Regions from separate parts of the Streptomyces sp. NBC_01304 genome, predicted to be linked through region 1. Evidence: riboswitches for the same ligand, from Rfam matches in the RefSeq annotation. Region 1 holds a riboswitch; each other region holds the start of a gene.
What was found. A riboswitch is a leader RNA that binds a small molecule or an ion and turns the genes downstream of it on or off. The one in region 1 is predicted to bind cobalamin.

Region 1 (3,825 bases):
GATGTCCTCGTCGGCACCGGCGTCCTGGATGCGGGCGACCGCGGCGGGCAGCCCGGCGCGGGCCACGGTGTCGGCCTCGTCGGCGAGTGCGCCGAGCGGCCGGGTGATCGAGCGGGCGGAGAGCAGCGCGAGGGCGGTCGCCACCGCGAGGATCAGCACGCCGAGCCCGATGAATCCGCCGAGCTGAGCGGTGGCATCGTCGCCGAGCCGGTCGGCGCGCGCCCGGGCCTCGCCGCCGATCTGCCGCTGTACGTCGTGGAGTTGATCCACGAGCGTGGTCATCGAGGCCCACCAGCTTGCCGGGTCCACGGTGAGGCGGGATCCGTCGGCGCCGCGCTCGGCCTGCCGTTCTTGGCCGGTGGCGGTGCGGGCGGCGCGGCCGTCGAAGGCGGCGTCGAGGGCCGCGGTGCGGTCGGGGGTGGCAAGGTCCGCGTACTGCCGCAGGAAGGCGAGGCGGTCCGCGCGCACCTCGGTGAAGTCGAGGAACTCCTCCCCCTTGAACCGGCCGGCCGCGAACACCCCATTCAGCAGGCCCCGTTCGAGGGCGACCGCCTCGGTGGCCTTGGCGAGGGCGGTCAGGGCGCCCATCGCGTCGGCGAGCGCCCGGTCGCCGCGGACCGGTTCGGCCGCGGCGGCGCCGATCAGCCCCTCGATCGCCTTGGTGTACGCGGTCCGGGTCGGGGCCTTGTCCGCGCTGCCGTCGTCGACGTGGGCGCGTACCGCCCCCAGAGCTGTGACCGGCGCGAGCGCATCCGCCGCGGCACCGGCGGTGTCGGCACCCGCGCCGCCCGCGGCGAGCAGGGCCTCGAAGGCTAGGCGGGCCCGGTCGGTGCGGTTGCGCTGCGCCGAGACGTCGTCGCGATACTGTCCGGCGCCGCCCAACAGGCCGTTGGTCAGGCCGCGTTCGCGCTGCAGTTCACGGACGAGGCCCTGCGCCTTCAGGACCAGGTCGACGCGGCCCGCGGTCTCGCGCGCCGCGGACCAGTCGGCGGCCCGGTCGGCGACGCCGAGGCCGGTCACGACGAGGAGCAGGCAGGTGGGCACGGCGAGCACGATCGCGACCCGGCCGCGGATGGAGCCCCAGCCGGGCAGGGCGGGCAGCGAGCGCGTGCGGGGCCGATGCCGTCGGGCCGGGCGCGCGGGTGGTGTGGCGAGCGCCTGCGTGGCGGGCACCTGCGAGCCGGGCGTCCGGGTGGGGGGCGTCTTGGCGGGGGGCTGCTGCGTGCGGATCACACCGTACGACGTTACGAACCGGCCTGCCCCGCACGGTTTCTGTGCGGTAAGGACCCGGTTGCCCCTGCCTCACTCGGGCCGCGCCCGCCCCGCGCACGGCAGGCCACCTCCGCGTAACACTCGGGCACCCCCGGACGGGACCAAAGCCCCGCCCTCGGGGCCGAACGTCACCCACCATCTTGTGTCGGCATGTCGCCCTGATCCCCACATGTAGTGTTGCGGCAGCTGGTTCGGCGGAACGTCCGGGTACATCCGGGTACGCACGCCGAGGCAACAGGGAACCCGGTGGGAATCCGGGGCTGCCCCGCAACGGTGTGGGACCGCACAGCGGCCCGAGCCCGATACCTGCCGGCCACCCACCGCGCATGCCCGCGCGGTGCGGACGATTCTCCGTGCTGCCTCGTGGGAGGGCCGACGTGACACAGATCGACGCCGTGGATTCCGTGACCGAGTACCTGGACCGCCGGGACTGGCGGATCAACGCGAACGCCAACCAGGGGTATTCGCTCGGCGGCCTCGTCCTCAACACCGCCGGGAAGGTCGTGGCCAACTACTGGCTGGACCAGGTCTATCCGCAGGCCGTGGGCCGCGCACACCGCGAGGGCGACCTCCACCTCCACGACCTGGACATGCTCGCGGGCTACTGCGCGGGCTGGTCCCTGCGCACCCTGCTGGCCGAGGGTCTGGGCGGCGTGCCGGGCCAGATCGACTCCGCGCCGCCGCGCCACTTCTCCTCTGCGGTCGGGCAGATCGTCAACTTCCTCGGCACGCTGCAGAACGAGTGGGCCGGGGCCCAGGCGTTCAGCTCCTTCGACACGTACATGGCGCCGTACGTGCGCAAGGACGCCATGACGTACGACCAAGTCCTGCAGTGCGTACAGGAGATGGTGCACAACCTCAACGTGCCCTCCCGCTGGGGCACCCAGACCCCGTTCACCAATCTCACCTTCGACTGGACCTGCCCCGAGGACCTGCGCGAGCAGATACCGGTGATCGGCGGCGAGGAGGCGGACTTCGCCTACGGGGAGCTGCAGGCGGAGATGGACCTGATCAACCGCGCCTACATCGAGGTGATGACGGCCGGGGACGCCACGGGGCGGGTCTTCACCTTCCCGATTCCGACGTACAACATCACCGCGGACTTTCCCTGGGAGAGCGAGAACGCCGAGCGGCTGTTCGCGATGACCGCGAAGTACGGGCTGCCGTACTTCCAGAACTTCCTCAACTCCGAGCTGAGCCCCGGGATGATCCGCTCGATGTGCTGCCGGCTCCAGCTGGATCTGACCGAGCTGCTCAAGCGGGGCAACGGGCTCTTCGGGAGCGCCGAGCAGACCGGCTCCCTGGGGGTGGTCACCCTCAACTGTGCGCGCCTTGGGCATCTGCACGCCGGCGACGAGCGCGGCCTGTTCGCGGCTCTCGACGGTCTCCTCGACCTTGCGCGCGAGAGCCTGGAGATCAAGCGGGTCACCGTCCAGGAGCTGATCGACGGCGGCCTGTACCCGTACACCAGGCGCTACTTGGGGACGTTGCGCAATCACTTCTCCACCATCGGCGTGAACGGCATCAACGAGATGATCCGCAACTTCACGCACGACGCGTACGACATCACCGCGCCCGAGGGCCATGCCCTCGCCGTCCGCCTGCTCGATCACGTACGGGCGCGCATGGTGGCGTTCCAGGAGGCGACCGGGCATCTCTACAACCTGGAGGCGACTCCGGCCGAGGGCGCCACCTACCGTTTCGCGAAGGAGGACCGGCGCCGCTTCCCCGGCATCCTCCAGGCGGGCACGGACGAGAATCCCTACTACACCAACTCCTCGCAGCTGCCAGTCGGTTGGACGGAAGACCCGTTCGAGGCGCTGGAGATGCAGGACGAGCTGCAGGGCAAGTACACCGGCGGCACGGTGCTGCACCTGTACCTGGCGGAGCGCCTCTCCGATGCCACGGCCTGCCGCGAGCTGGTGCGCCGGTCCCTGGAGCGCTTCTCGCTGCCGTACCTGACGGTGACCCCGACCTTCTCGATCTGCCCCGAGCACGGCTATCTGAGCGGCGAGCACGCCAACTGCCCCCAGTGCGGCGGGGATTGCGAGGTGTGGACGCGGGTCATGGGCTATCACCGGCCCGTGGCCTCCTTCAACATCGGCAAGAAGGGCGAGCACGCCGAGCGCCTGCCCTTCCGTACAGCGGCGGCCGGGGCCGGGGCGTGATCGGCGTCGGCGGCTGGGCCCGGCTGTCCAGCTGTGACTGGCCGGGGCGGCTGGTCACCACCGTGTTCTGTCAGGGCTGTCCCTGGCGGTGCGGCTACTGCCACAATCCCGCGCTGCTCGATCCGCGCGCCCCGGCCCGCATCGCATGGGCGACGGTGCGGGGGCATCTCGCCCGCCGCCAGGGCCTGTTGGACGGCGTGGTCTTCTCCGGCGGCGAGCCACTGCTGCAGCCGGGGCTGGCCCGGGCCATGCGGGAAGTGCGCGACCTCGGGTTCGGTGTCGGCCTGCACACCGGCGGGGCCTTCCCCCGCCGGTTCGGGGAGATCCTGGAGTACGGCCTGGTCGACTGGGTCGGCTTCGACGTCAAGGCGGCCCCACCGGCGTA
Region 2 (3,825 bases), 3.3 Mb from region 1:
TCTACGCCTCCGGCTGTGACGGCACCACCGGCTCCGCCAAATCGCCCGCCTTCGTCGCCGACGGCGCCCTCACCGGGCGGGACGGCAAGGGGTTTCCGCTGGCCGGTGAGGCGATGATCCGGTCGACCGCCACCCCGGGAACGTACGACGTGTCCGTGACCTGCGACGGGCAGGACGGGAAGGCCAAGGGGACCGTCACCGTCGTGCGGAACCAGCCCTCGCCGACCGCCCCGATCAAGGCCGGCGGCGGCGGCACCGCCAAGCTTGCCGCGACCACGGACGACGGGCCGGGCACCCGGCACACGCTCATCGGCGGGATGCTGGCCGGAGCCGCGGCCCTGGCCGTGGCGGGGCGGCTCGTGAGCCGTCGTCGGCGTCGTCGCTCCGAGTGAGTCGGTGAGATGGCCGACGAGAGGTCGCCGGTGTCCAGCCGGCTGCTCACCGGTCTTGCCTGGGTCGTGCTCCTCGCCGGTCTGCTGGTCTGGGGGAGCGATCTGACCGATGTGCCGCAGAGCGGCCCGAGCATCGGTGACGTGTCGGGGATCGGGCAGCCCGCCGAGGTCCAACTGCCGCCCGCCCACAAGCCGTTGCCGCCCGCCCGGCCGCACCGCGTGGACATCCCCGCCATAGGAGTGCAGGCCCCCGTCGTGAAGCGGGGCCTCGACGCGGAAAGGGCCATCGACCCGCCCCCGTACGACCAGAAAGGTGTGGTCGGGTGGTACGGGGGCGGGGTGAAGCCCGGTGCCAAGGGGGCCGCGCTGTTCGTCGGGCATGTGGACACCGAGACGCAGCCCGCTGTCTTCTACAACCTCAGCACGCTGCGCCCGGGCCAGCAGATCCGGGTGACCCGCGCGGACGGCTCGCTCGCGGAGTTCACCGTCGAGGACGTCCAGGTCTTCACCCGCGACCGGTTCGACGCACAGCAGGCCTACGGCGCCCGCGAGCCGGACCGGGCCGAGCTGCGCCTGATCACCTGCGGCGGCACCTTCGACCGGGCGGCCAAGGCGTACACGTCGAACGTGGTGGTCTCGGCCTACCTCACGGGCACCGGGCCCTGAGCCACCCGGCCCGACTCAACTAGGGCCTGTCTTCAAACTCCCGTCTGCCTCGCGACGCCTGGCACGCTCCCCCAAGCTCTTCGAGCAGGGGGGACCCCCTCTCGCCGCACCGGGCGAAAGACCAAGTACGTCCGGCCCATCGACGGGGCCTTCCGCCCGGCACGCCGAGAGCACGCACCAGACGCCGCAGGCTGATCCACAGAGATCGGGGAGACAGGCCCTAGCCCACCGGCACCGGCCCTTGACCCGAAGCCTCCGCGGCGGCCGGGGCCGGAGCGGCGGCGCGGGCGGCGGCCCGCAGGCCGAGTGCGCCGAAGACCGCCGCGAACACGCCCCAGAGCAGCACGTGTGAAGCGATCGAGAGGACCCGGAAATCCCACAGGAGCGTCGCCGCGACCGGGACCTCGTCCGGGTTGCCCGGCAGCGCGAACAGCGCGACCAGGACGGCGATCGTGGCCACCGCGACCGCGAGGTGCCTGACCGGCACGGAGCGGGACGCGAGGCGTACGTACACCTGCCAGACCAGGACCATGCCGAGCACCCCGATGGCGACCGCGGCCAGCCACAGGGCCTGCCGGTTGGCGACCGTGGTGGAGTCGCCGACGCCGGGCGGGTTGGCCGGGTAGCGCAGCCCGGGGAGCAGCGAGACGGCCAGGAAGGCGGCCGTGGAGAAGGTGAGGGCGCGCGTCCACGGGGAACCGGCGGTGGGCGTGCGGCGGTGCACCAGGGCGTAGGCGACGGCGAAGAGCAGGCCGAGGGCGAGGCCCGCGACGATCGCCGTGACGACCAGGCCGAAGTGCTGCTGGGAGCGCGTGAAGAGCTCCTCGTGGTGCTTGACTATCGCGCCGGCCGGCTCGTGCTTGTGGCCGGATTCGGAGCGTGCCTCTTCGAGGCGGATCGCCTTGTCCATCAAGGGCTCGGCGAGCAGCAGGGAGAAGAGACCGGTGGCAAGACCGGCCGCTCCTCCTGCCGCAAGACCGCGCCCGAGCAGGGGGAGTACGGGTGAAGACATGGTGCGAGCGCCCCGATCAGTGGCAGGGGGCGCCGAAGAGGTGCCGTCCGTCGTGGGAGAACTCGTGCAGGTAGTCGCCCGTCGCGGCGATCATCGTTCCGTTGTCCAGGAAGATCGCGTACAGCGCCACAAGAGCGATGATGACCGCGGCCGAGGCGATCAGCAGGTCGCGGGTGCGGGTGGTGGCGGCCGAAACCGCCGCGGTGTCGGTGTGCTGCGCGTGCTGCAGAGACATACCGGTGACCTCCTTCTGGGGTTTCCACGCCCCATGGCAGGAGGACGACGGGTTCAGTTCCTGACTTCCCGTACGCGTCACCGGAGGGTGGCGCGTGGGGTCACAGTGGCGGGACCGCCCCGGAGTTGCACCGGGTTCCTGTCAACCGTCGCCTCAATGTATGGACTTGTCGTCCGGGAGAGTCGCAGTCCACGGCAACCCCTGTCAACCAGGCCTGCCTGTCCTTTGCGAGGTCACCGGGGGCGGCAAGGGGGGCTCTTGGAGGCTCGGGGGGCGCACCTGACCCGGCCGGTGACCCGCTCCCCCCGGAGCCGCCGGCCGGGCCGGTCCTCGACCGCGCGCGCTCGGGCTGCGGGAGTAACCCGGCGCCGGCACGGGAGGTTCTGAGGCCAGTCCAGTTGTTCTGGCGTGTGGCCGGGGGCTGGGGCCGTTGAACGGCAACTCTGCGTAGAGCCGTTGGCCCAACTCTAGAACGGATGAACGCCAAGGCCTAGAGGCACTTTGACGCCAAGTCGTGGCCTGGTGGCGGTGGGTGAGTTCTGATCACGGCTGCCGTGCCGCGCGATCACGGCAGCCGCGCCTCCCGACCGCGACCGCCGGGCGTCCCGATCAGGACGGTGTGTTGCGTTCTCCACGCAGCGCATAGTCGTCCAGATCCCCGTCCATCACGGCCTGCGCGACCATGCTGAGCGGCCGGCGGGCCGTGCGGGCATGGCGGCGCAGGGCCCGGAAGGCTTCGTCCACCCCGACGCCCCAGCGCTCGGCGAGCAGCCCCTTGGCCTGCTCGATCAGTACGCGGCTGGTCAGCGCGGTCTGCAACTGCTCGGAGAGCTCCCGGCACTGGGACATCTCGCGTTGGTGCAGCAGACCGATGGTCGCGGCGTCGGCGAGCGCCTGGGCCAGCTCCACCTCGGCGCGGGGCCGCTGGTGCGTGGTGAAGACGATCACCGCGCCGAGCACGGTCTCGCGCAGCCGTAGTGGCACCGCATAGGTGGAGCTGATGTCCTGGACCCGGGCCCGCACGGTGAAATCCGGCCAGCGGGTGAGGGTTTGGGGCTCGTCGAGCGGCACCGGCCCGACCGGGGCGCCGGTGGTGAAGCTGTCCAGGCAGGGCCCGCCGAGGTGCTGCACCTCGAGCAGACCGAGCACCCAGTCGTCCCGGTCCGAGCTGGTGACCAGGGAGACCTGCTCCTCGGAGAAGAGCACGACTCCGGCGGCCACCGCCCCGAGCAGCTCCACGCAGCGGTCGGCGAGGCGTGCCAGGTACTTGGCCGGATCGAAGTCGGTGGTCAGGGTGTCGGCGGTCTCCACGAAGGCGGAGGCCAGCCGCAATTGGCTCATGGAGTGTTGCATGGTGGCCTCTCTCGACCGATTCAGTTGGCAGGCATCTCCGCGCCTACCCGATCTGGGAAGGGTGTAACGGCTCATCTACGAAGAAGATGCAGGCCCCGGTCAGCCTCGTGGCGTGCGGGTACGTATGTCAGGATTGGGAGCCGGACGGTGCACCCAAGGGGGAGTGG
Region 3 (3,825 bases), 8.3 Mb from region 1:
CGTTCGGGCTCGCCGTGCACCAGGACGTCGATGCCGGCCTTCTCCTGGAAGGCGAGGACCTCCTGGATCTCGGCCTCGATGCGCTCCTCGTACGCGGCCGCGCCGATGCGCCCCGCGCGCAGATCGGCGCGCGCCGTGCGCAACTCGGCGGTCTGCGGGAACGAGCCGATCGTGGTGGTCGGCAGGAGCGGCAGCCCGAGGCGGTCCCGCTGGGCGGCGGCCCGCGCCTCGTACGGCGCCGAGCGGCGGCCGTCCGCGTCGGTGATCGCGGCGGCGCGGGCCCGCACCGCCGGGTCGTGGGTGATGGGGGAGCCGGCCCGGGACGCCAGGTCGGCCCGGTTGGCGGCCAGTTCGGCGGCGATGGCGCCGGTGCCCCGGGCGAGGCCGCGGGCGAGGGTGACGATCTCCGTCGTCTTCTGCCGGGCGAACGCCAGCCAGCGCAGGATCTGCGGCTCGATGTCCCGCTCGGCGGCCGCGTCGAGGGGCACGTGCAGCAGCGAGCAGGAGGCGGCCACGTCGACCCGGTCGGCGAGGCCGAGCAGGGTGCCGAGAACGGACAGGGACTTCTCGAAGTCGTTGATCCAGACGTTGCGGCCGTCGACGACGCCCGCGACGAGCCGCTTGCCCGGCAGCCCGCCGACCGCGGCGAGATCGTCCAGGTTGGCGGCGGCGGCCCCGGTGAAGTCGAGCGCCAGCCCGTCCACCGGCGCCTTGGCGAGCACGGGAAGCGCTTCGCCGAGCCGGTCGAAATAGGAGGCGACCAGGAGCTTCGGCCGGTCGGGCAGGGCGCCCAGATCGCGGTAGGCGCGGGCGGTGGCGTTCAGTTCCGCCGGGGTGCGGTCCTGGACCAGGGCCGGCTCGTCCAGCTGCACCCACTCGGCGCCCGCCGCCCGCAGATCGGCCAGGACCTCCGCGTACACCGGGAGCAGCCGGTCGAGCAGGGTGAGCGGCTCGAAGTCGGGCGCGACGCCGGGGGCGGGCTTGGCGAGCAGCAGGTACGTGACGGGCCCGACGAGGACGGGGCGCGCGGTGTGGCCGAACGCCAGGGCCTCCTTGAGCTCGGCCACCTGCTTGGCGGAGTCCGCCGCGAAGACCGTGTCCGGCCCCAACTCCGGCACAAGATAGTGGTAGTTGGTGTCGAACCACTTGGTCATCTCAAGGGGTGCCACGTCCTGGTTGCCCCGGGCCATCGCGAAGTAGCCGTCGAGAGTGTCCGCTTCGACGGCCGCGCGGTGCCGGGCGGGGACGGCGCCGACCATGACGCTGGTGTCCAGGACGTGGTCGTAGTAGGAGAAGTCGCCGGTCGGCACCTCGTGCACGCCCGCGTCGGCCAACTGCTGCCAGTTCGCCCGGCGCAGGCCCTCGGCGATCTCCTTGAGGGCGTCGGCGCCGATCCGGCCCTTCCAGTACCCCTCGACGGCCTTCTTCAGTTCGCGCTGCGCGCCCTGGCGGGGGTAGCCGTACACGGTGGCCTGCGCCGCCGCGGCTGCGGACTTCGCTGTCACGGAAATCTCCTTCGCGAGATGACTCCTGAGATCCCGGCGACGGGACACGGACGCGAAGGGGGATGACACATCGGACGGACCGCACGCGCACTACGGACGCGGTGTTCCTCCGATATGTACGCCGACCCGCCCACGAGGTCACCGGGATGTCCGCGCACGAGGGATCGCGCGCGGGCAACGGGCAGGTCTTCGGACTCGCGAGCACGCCCTCCAAGAGGAGGACACCTACTGGCCGTCGCTTCCCAGACCCGGCCGGGCCCAGTGCGTATGACGGCGGTCGTTCCCGCTCACCGCTGCGGGGCAGTCCCGGATTTACACCGGGTTCCCTCTTACGACGCCTCCCGCCTGGCGGACGGGGCGAACCAGCTGCGCACCCAGCCTAGAGGATGCGGCTGGAGTACGGGTATGGCGGTCTCCTCCCGAAGGGGGCGAACCGCCCCGTGGTTACGATCGCGACGCGGTGCCGACGATCGTGACCGGACAGGAGCCAAGGGTGAGCAAGACGTACGCCGGAGCGCGGTTGCGGCGGCTGCGCGAGGAACGGCGCATGAGCCAGGTCGAGTTGGCCCGGGTCCTCGCGATCTCCCCGAGCTATCTGAACCAGATGGAGCACGATTCGCGGCCGCTGACCGTGCCCGTCCTGCTGCGCCTGACGGAGACGTTCGGCGTGGACCCCGGCTTCTTCTCCGAGCGCGACACCAGCCGCCTCGTGGCCGACCTGCGGGACGCCCTCACCGGCGAGGTCGCCGCGGGCCGGGTGTCGGCGACCGACCTCGCGGAGCTGGCCTCGCGCACCCCTGCGGCGGCGCAGCTCCTGGTGGACCTGGGCCGCCGCAACCAGCACCTCGCCGAGCAGCTGACCGAAGCCGCGGAGGGGCGGGGGCCGGGTACGACGGCCCAACCCCGTTCCGCACACGAGGAGATACGCGAGTTCTTCTACCGCCGCCAGAACTATCTGCACGACACGGACCTCGCCGCGGAGCGGCTGGCCGCCGAGACCGGCATCCGCCCGGGAGAGGTGGTGCGCAGCCTGTCCGCACGTCTCACCGAGCGTCACGGCGTACGACTGGCCGCGGACTGCGGCGAGTTGCTGCACCGCTACGACCCGGCGGCCGGGGTCCTGAACCTCTCCGCCCGGCTGCGCCCCGGCCAGCAGGCGTTCCGGATGGCGACGCAGCTGGCGCTCCTGGAGTACGCCGATGAACTCTCCGCCCTCGCCTCCGAGGACTTCGCGCCGGACTCCGCCGCCTGGCCGCTGGCCCGCATCGGCATCGCCAACTACTTCGCCGCAGCCCTGATCCTCCCGTACCGCCGCTTCCACGCGGCGGCGGAGGAGTTCCGCTACGACATCGAGCGGCTGACCGACCACTTCGGTCTCGGCTACGAGACCATCTGCCACCGCCTCAGCACGTTGCAACGCCCCCGGCTGCGTGGTGTCCCCTTCTCGTTCGTCCGGGTCGACCGGGCGGGCAACATGTCCAAACGCCAGTCGGCCACCGCGTTCCACTTCTCCCGGGCCGGCGGCACCTGCCCGCTGTGGAACGTCTACGAGGCGTTCGCCGCCCCCGGCCGCATCCACGTCCAGGTCGCCGCGATGCCGGACGGCCAGCGGTACTTGTGGACGGCCCGCGCCGCCACCCGCCACCGGGGCGGCTGGGGAGAGCCCGGCAAGACCTTCGCCATCGGTCTGGGCTGCGAGATCCGGCATGCCGCCCGGCTCGTCTACTCCGACGGCCTCGACCTCGACAACATCTCCGCCGCCGTTCCCATCGGCATGGGCTGCCGCCTCTGCGAACGCATCGACTGCCCGCAGCGGGCCGTGCCGCCCCTGGACCGCCGGCTCGCGATCGACGAGAACAGCAGCACCTTCGTGCCCTACCCGGTGGCCGGGGAGCCGCGCGTCGGCTGAAGTCGGCTTCGCAAAGTTGGCAACTGTCCCGTGAAGATGCGCAGAACTTGGCATAAGTCCCTGCTTGAGGGCACGGAGTGCCACTGCGAAAGTCGTGTTGTGGCCGCCGGTCAAGGGGCTGCACTTTCCAACCCGGCACGTCGTGCCAGGAGTTGGCACACTTCACGAGACACCTTGGGGAGAACAGTCATGGCGCAGGCACGCACGACGGCCGAAGAGCTGCGGCAGCGGTGGGCGACGGACCCGCGTTGGCAGGGGATCGAGCGCACCTACACCGCCGAGGACGTCGTACGCCTGTCCGGCAGCGTCCGCGAGGAGCACACCCTCGCCCGGCGCGGCGCCGAGCGGCTCTGGCGCGAACTGCACGAACGGGACTACGTCCACGCGCTCGGCGCGCTCACCGGCGGGCAG
Region 4 (3,825 bases), 1.8 Mb from region 1:
CGCCGGGCCAGCGCGTCCGCGAGCCCGCGCTCGCGCAGCCACTGAAGCGCCTTCACCGTCCCGCGCGTCCCCGGCACGATCACCAGGTCCGCGTCCACCAGTTCCTCGGCGCGGTCGACGAAACGTACGACCACACCCGGCTCGGCGGCGAGCGCGTCCACATCGGTGAAGTTGGACATCAGCGGCACCGCGCACACGGCGACCCGCAGCACGTCCTCGCCGACCGGGGGAGCCACGACCGACTCCCGCACGGTGCCGCGCAACGACACCCGGAGCCCGTCCTCCTCGTCGATGCCGAGCCCGTGCGCGAAGGGCAGCACACCGTACGTACGCCGCCCGGTGAGGTTCTCCAGCATGTCGAGGCCGGGTTCCAGGAGGGACACATCGCCCCGGAACTTGTTCACCAAGTACCCGGCCACCAGCGCCTGGTCCTCCGCGCTGAGCAGCGCCGTCGTACCGAAGAAGGACGCGAAGACCCCGCCCCGGTCGATGTCGCCGACCACGACGACGGGGAACCGCGCGGCCCGCGCGATGCCCATGTTCACGATGTCCGTACGCCGCAGATTGATCTCGGCCGGACTGCCCGCCCCCTCGCAGATCACCGCGTCATAGCTGCCCCGCAACTGCTCAAGACAGTCCACGACCGTCCCGAGCAACGCCTCTTGGCGTCCCCCGTGATAGCCGCGCGCGCTCATCTCGCCCACCGGCTTGCCCATCAGGACGACCTGGCTGGAGCGGTCGCTGCCCGGCTTGAGCAGCACCGGGTTCATCAGCGCGGTCGGCTCGACGCGGGCGGCCTGCGCCTGCATGGCCTGGGCACGGCCGATCTCGGCGCCCTCGCGCGTGACGAACGAATTCAGCGACATGTTCTGCGCCTTGAAGGGCGCGACCTTCACGCCACGGCGGACCAGCCAGCGGCAGATCCCGGCCGTGACGACGCTCTTCCCGGCATCGGAGGTGGTCCCGGCCACCAACAGTCCACCGCTCATGACCTGCACCTCTTCTTCCGTACGAGGATCCGCGCCGCCGCACACACGGCGAGCGCCCCCCAACTCACCCGCCGCGAAAGCCGCACGGCCCGCTCGATGTCGTCGACCCCCACTTTGCGCCCGGCCGGGTTGAGCACCGGCCGGTGCTCGACGCGTCCGCCGTACGACAGGGTCCCGCCGAGCCGCACCCCGAGCGCGCCCGCGAAGGCCGCCTCCACGGGGCCCGCGTTGGGGCTCGGATGCCGGTCCGCGTCCTCGCGCCAGGCCTTGGCCGCACCGCGCCGGTCCCCGCCCGCGACCACCGCGAGCGCCGCCGTCAGACGGGCCCCAGGCCAGCCGGCCACGTCGTCGAGCCGGGCCGAAGCCCAGCCGTAGCGGCGGTACTTGACCGACTTGTGCCCGACCATCGCGTCGAGGGTGTTCACGGCCCGGAACCCGACAAGCCCCGGCACCCCGCCGACAGCTCCCCACACGAGCGCCCCGACCACGGCGTCGGAGGTGTTCTCGGCCACGGACTCCACGACCGCGCGCGCGATCCCGTCCTCGTCCAGGGCCTGCGGGTCCCGCCCGCACAGATGGGGCAGCCGCTCCCGCGCCACGTCCACGTCACCCGCGGCCAGCGCGCCCCCGATGGCCCGCGCCTCCCGGCCGAGCGAAGTCCCGCCGACCACCGCCCAGGTGGCGGCGGCCGTCAGCGCGAAAGAGGCGCGACGAGAGGCACGTACGGCATGCGAAACCAGCGCGGCGGCGCCCACGGCACCCCCCACGCACACAGCGGTGTGCAGCGCGCCCCACCCACGGTGGTCACGCCACAGCACCCGCTCGACGGCGCCCGCCGCGCGCCCGAAAGCGGCGACCGGATGCCCACGGCGGGGATCGCCGAGCAGCAGGTCGCCGAACAGTCCGGCGGCGGCGCCGTACGCGAAGTCGCGATCGGCAGGCACGGTTCAGCCCGCCGCTACGCCTCGAAGGACCCTGAAACAGGAAGCACTTGACGCACTGGGTGCCCGCAGGGGCACAGGGACAGCTGAACGGCAGCCGCGCATGGCGAATGTCCTCACTCAGGGTCCGCGCCCTGGTTCGACGTGACCGGCGGAGAGAGTTCCTGGCTTCCGGGGGAGTGAACCCCCGGTGACAGTGGCGGGACCGCGCCGGATTCGCACCGGCTTCCTCTGCTGCCGCCGTAATTGGCTCCGGAAGTCCACCACGCTCCGCGAGGCCCGTCAACTCGGCTTTGACCTGCGGCTAAAGAGTGTGCCGAGGCCCACACGAGGACACACGAGAGCGGCGCCCGGCGACCTCGGAAAGTCGCCGGACGCCGCTCGCGTCGCGGTGCTCCGGATCCGTACCGTCAGGTGACGAATCCGTCGATCGCCGCCGTCAGGTGACGATCAGGAAGATTCCGTACGAGACCGCCGCCGCGCACAGTGCGAAGCAGGCGTACGCCCCCGAGCGCGCGAGCGCCGCGGAGCCGCCGGAAGCCGCGGCCTCCTCCTGCTTGGAGAGACCGAGGATGCCCAGGGTGAACAGGGCCACCAGGGAGACGGTCGCCAGAAGGCTGACGCCGAAGACGGAGCCGAGAGCTGCCCAGTCGATGTTCATGCTGCTGTCCTTACTCTCCGAGCCCGGGGGCTCAGACCGTCGCCGTAGCCGGGCGCGCGGGATCCGCGACGGCGGGGGCGGTGGGGGCCGGGATGGTCGTCTTGACGTCCTCGGACGTCTCGACGGTGGCGGCGGCCATACCGGCCGGCGGCGGGGTGACCGCGGCGATCGCGGTGGTCACGACGCCCGCGGGCTCGGCCTCGGCGACATCCGTGATCTCGTCGTTCACGACGTTGGTGTGGTCGACGACCTGGCGGCGCGAGATGAACCAGATCGCGGCACAGGACGCGACCAGGAAGACCGCGACGGCCGCGATGCCCCAGTCGCCCTGCCGGGCCACGAACTCGGCGCCCGCGGCGACCAGACCGGCGGCCGGCAGGGTCAGACCCCACGCGACGAACATCCGGGTCGCGGTCGACCAGCGCACCACGCCGCCCTTGCGGCCGAGGCCCGCGCCCATCACGGCACCCGAGCAGGAGTGCGTGGTGGAGAGGGAGAAGCCGAGGTTCGACGAGGCCAGGATGACCGAGGCGGCCGAGGTCTGGGCGGCGAAGCCCTGCTGCGGCTGCAGATCGGTGAGGCCCTTGCCCATGGTGCGGATGATGCGCCAGCCGCCGAGGTAGGTGCCCATCGCGATGGCCAGACCGGCCGAGACGATGACCCAGACCGGCGGGTTGGAGCCGGGCGCGAGCGCGCCGCCGGCGACCAGGGCGAGGGTGATGATGCCCATCGTCTTCTGCGCGTCGTTGGTGCCGTGCGCGAGCGAGACGAGGCCGGCAGAGGCGATCTGGCCGCCGCGGTAGCCCTTCGCGGAGGACTTCGCGGTGATGTTCTTGCCGAGCTTGTACGTCAGCCGGGAGGCCAGGTACGCGGCGAGACCGGCGACCAGCGGAGCGGCGAGCGCGGGGATCAGCACCTTGGTGACGACGACACCGCCGTTGACACCGGAGAAGCCGATGGACGCGACCGTGGCGCCGATCAGACCGCCCATGAGGGCGTGCGAGGAGCTGGAGGGAAGGCCGACCAGCCAGGTCAGCAGATTCCACAGGATGGCGCCGACGAGCGCCGCAAGGATGACTTCGGGCTTGATGCCGTCTTCACTCACCAGACCGCTGGAGATCGTCTTGGCGACTTCGACGGACAGGAATGCTCCGACGAGGTTCAGCACCGCGGACATGGCCACCGCGGTCTTGGGCTTGAGTGCGCCGGTCGAGATGGTCGTCGCCATCGCGTT

Region 2: linked by a shared signal. The riboswitch ahead of OG430_RS30420 (CbtB domain-containing protein) and the one ahead of OG430_RS45405 (ribonucleoside triphosphate reductase) in region 1 are both predicted to bind cobalamin.
Region 3: linked by a shared signal. The riboswitch ahead of metE (5-methyltetrahydropteroyltriglutamate--homocysteine S-methyltransferase) and the one ahead of OG430_RS45405 (ribonucleoside triphosphate reductase) in region 1 are both predicted to bind cobalamin.
Region 4: linked by a shared signal. The riboswitch ahead of OG430_RS37170 (cobalamin biosynthesis protein) and the one ahead of OG430_RS45405 (ribonucleoside triphosphate reductase) in region 1 are both predicted to bind cobalamin.

Annotation. Positions count from the first base shown of each region.
Region 1 is NZ_CP109055.1:10,107,774-10,111,598, reverse strand. Features, by position in the region: gene OG430_RS45410 (sensor histidine kinase) at 1-1,233, opposite strand, end outside; cobalamin riboswitch at 1,443-1,600, shown strand; gene OG430_RS45405 (ribonucleoside triphosphate reductase) at 1,650-3,440, shown strand; gene OG430_RS45400 (anaerobic ribonucleoside-triphosphate reductase activating protein) at 3,437-3,825, shown strand, end outside.
Region 2 is NZ_CP109055.1:6,844,206-6,848,030, forward strand. Features, by position in the region: gene OG430_RS30405 (hypothetical protein) at 1-392, shown strand, start outside; gene OG430_RS30410 (class F sortase) at 402-1,058, shown strand; gene OG430_RS30415 (CbtA family protein) at 1,279-2,070, opposite strand; gene OG430_RS30420 (CbtB domain-containing protein) at 2,087-2,305, opposite strand; cobalamin riboswitch at 2,339-2,490, opposite strand; gene OG430_RS30425 (ANTAR domain-containing protein) at 2,915-3,646, opposite strand.
Region 3 is NZ_CP109055.1:1,767,341-1,771,165, reverse strand. Features, by position in the region: gene metE (5-methyltetrahydropteroyltriglutamate--homocysteine S-methyltransferase) at 1-1,505, opposite strand, end outside; cobalamin riboswitch at 1,669-1,887, opposite strand; gene OG430_RS07795 (short-chain fatty acyl-CoA regulator family protein) at 1,999-3,414, shown strand; gene aceA (isocitrate lyase) at 3,604-3,825, shown strand, end outside.
Region 4 is NZ_CP109055.1:8,355,698-8,359,522, forward strand. Features, by position in the region: gene OG430_RS37165 (cobyric acid synthase) at 1-989, opposite strand, end outside; gene OG430_RS37170 (cobalamin biosynthesis protein) at 986-1,933, opposite strand; cobalamin riboswitch at 2,019-2,190, opposite strand; gene OG430_RS37175 (hypothetical protein) at 2,370-2,591, opposite strand; gene OG430_RS37180 (inorganic phosphate transporter) at 2,623-3,825, opposite strand, start outside.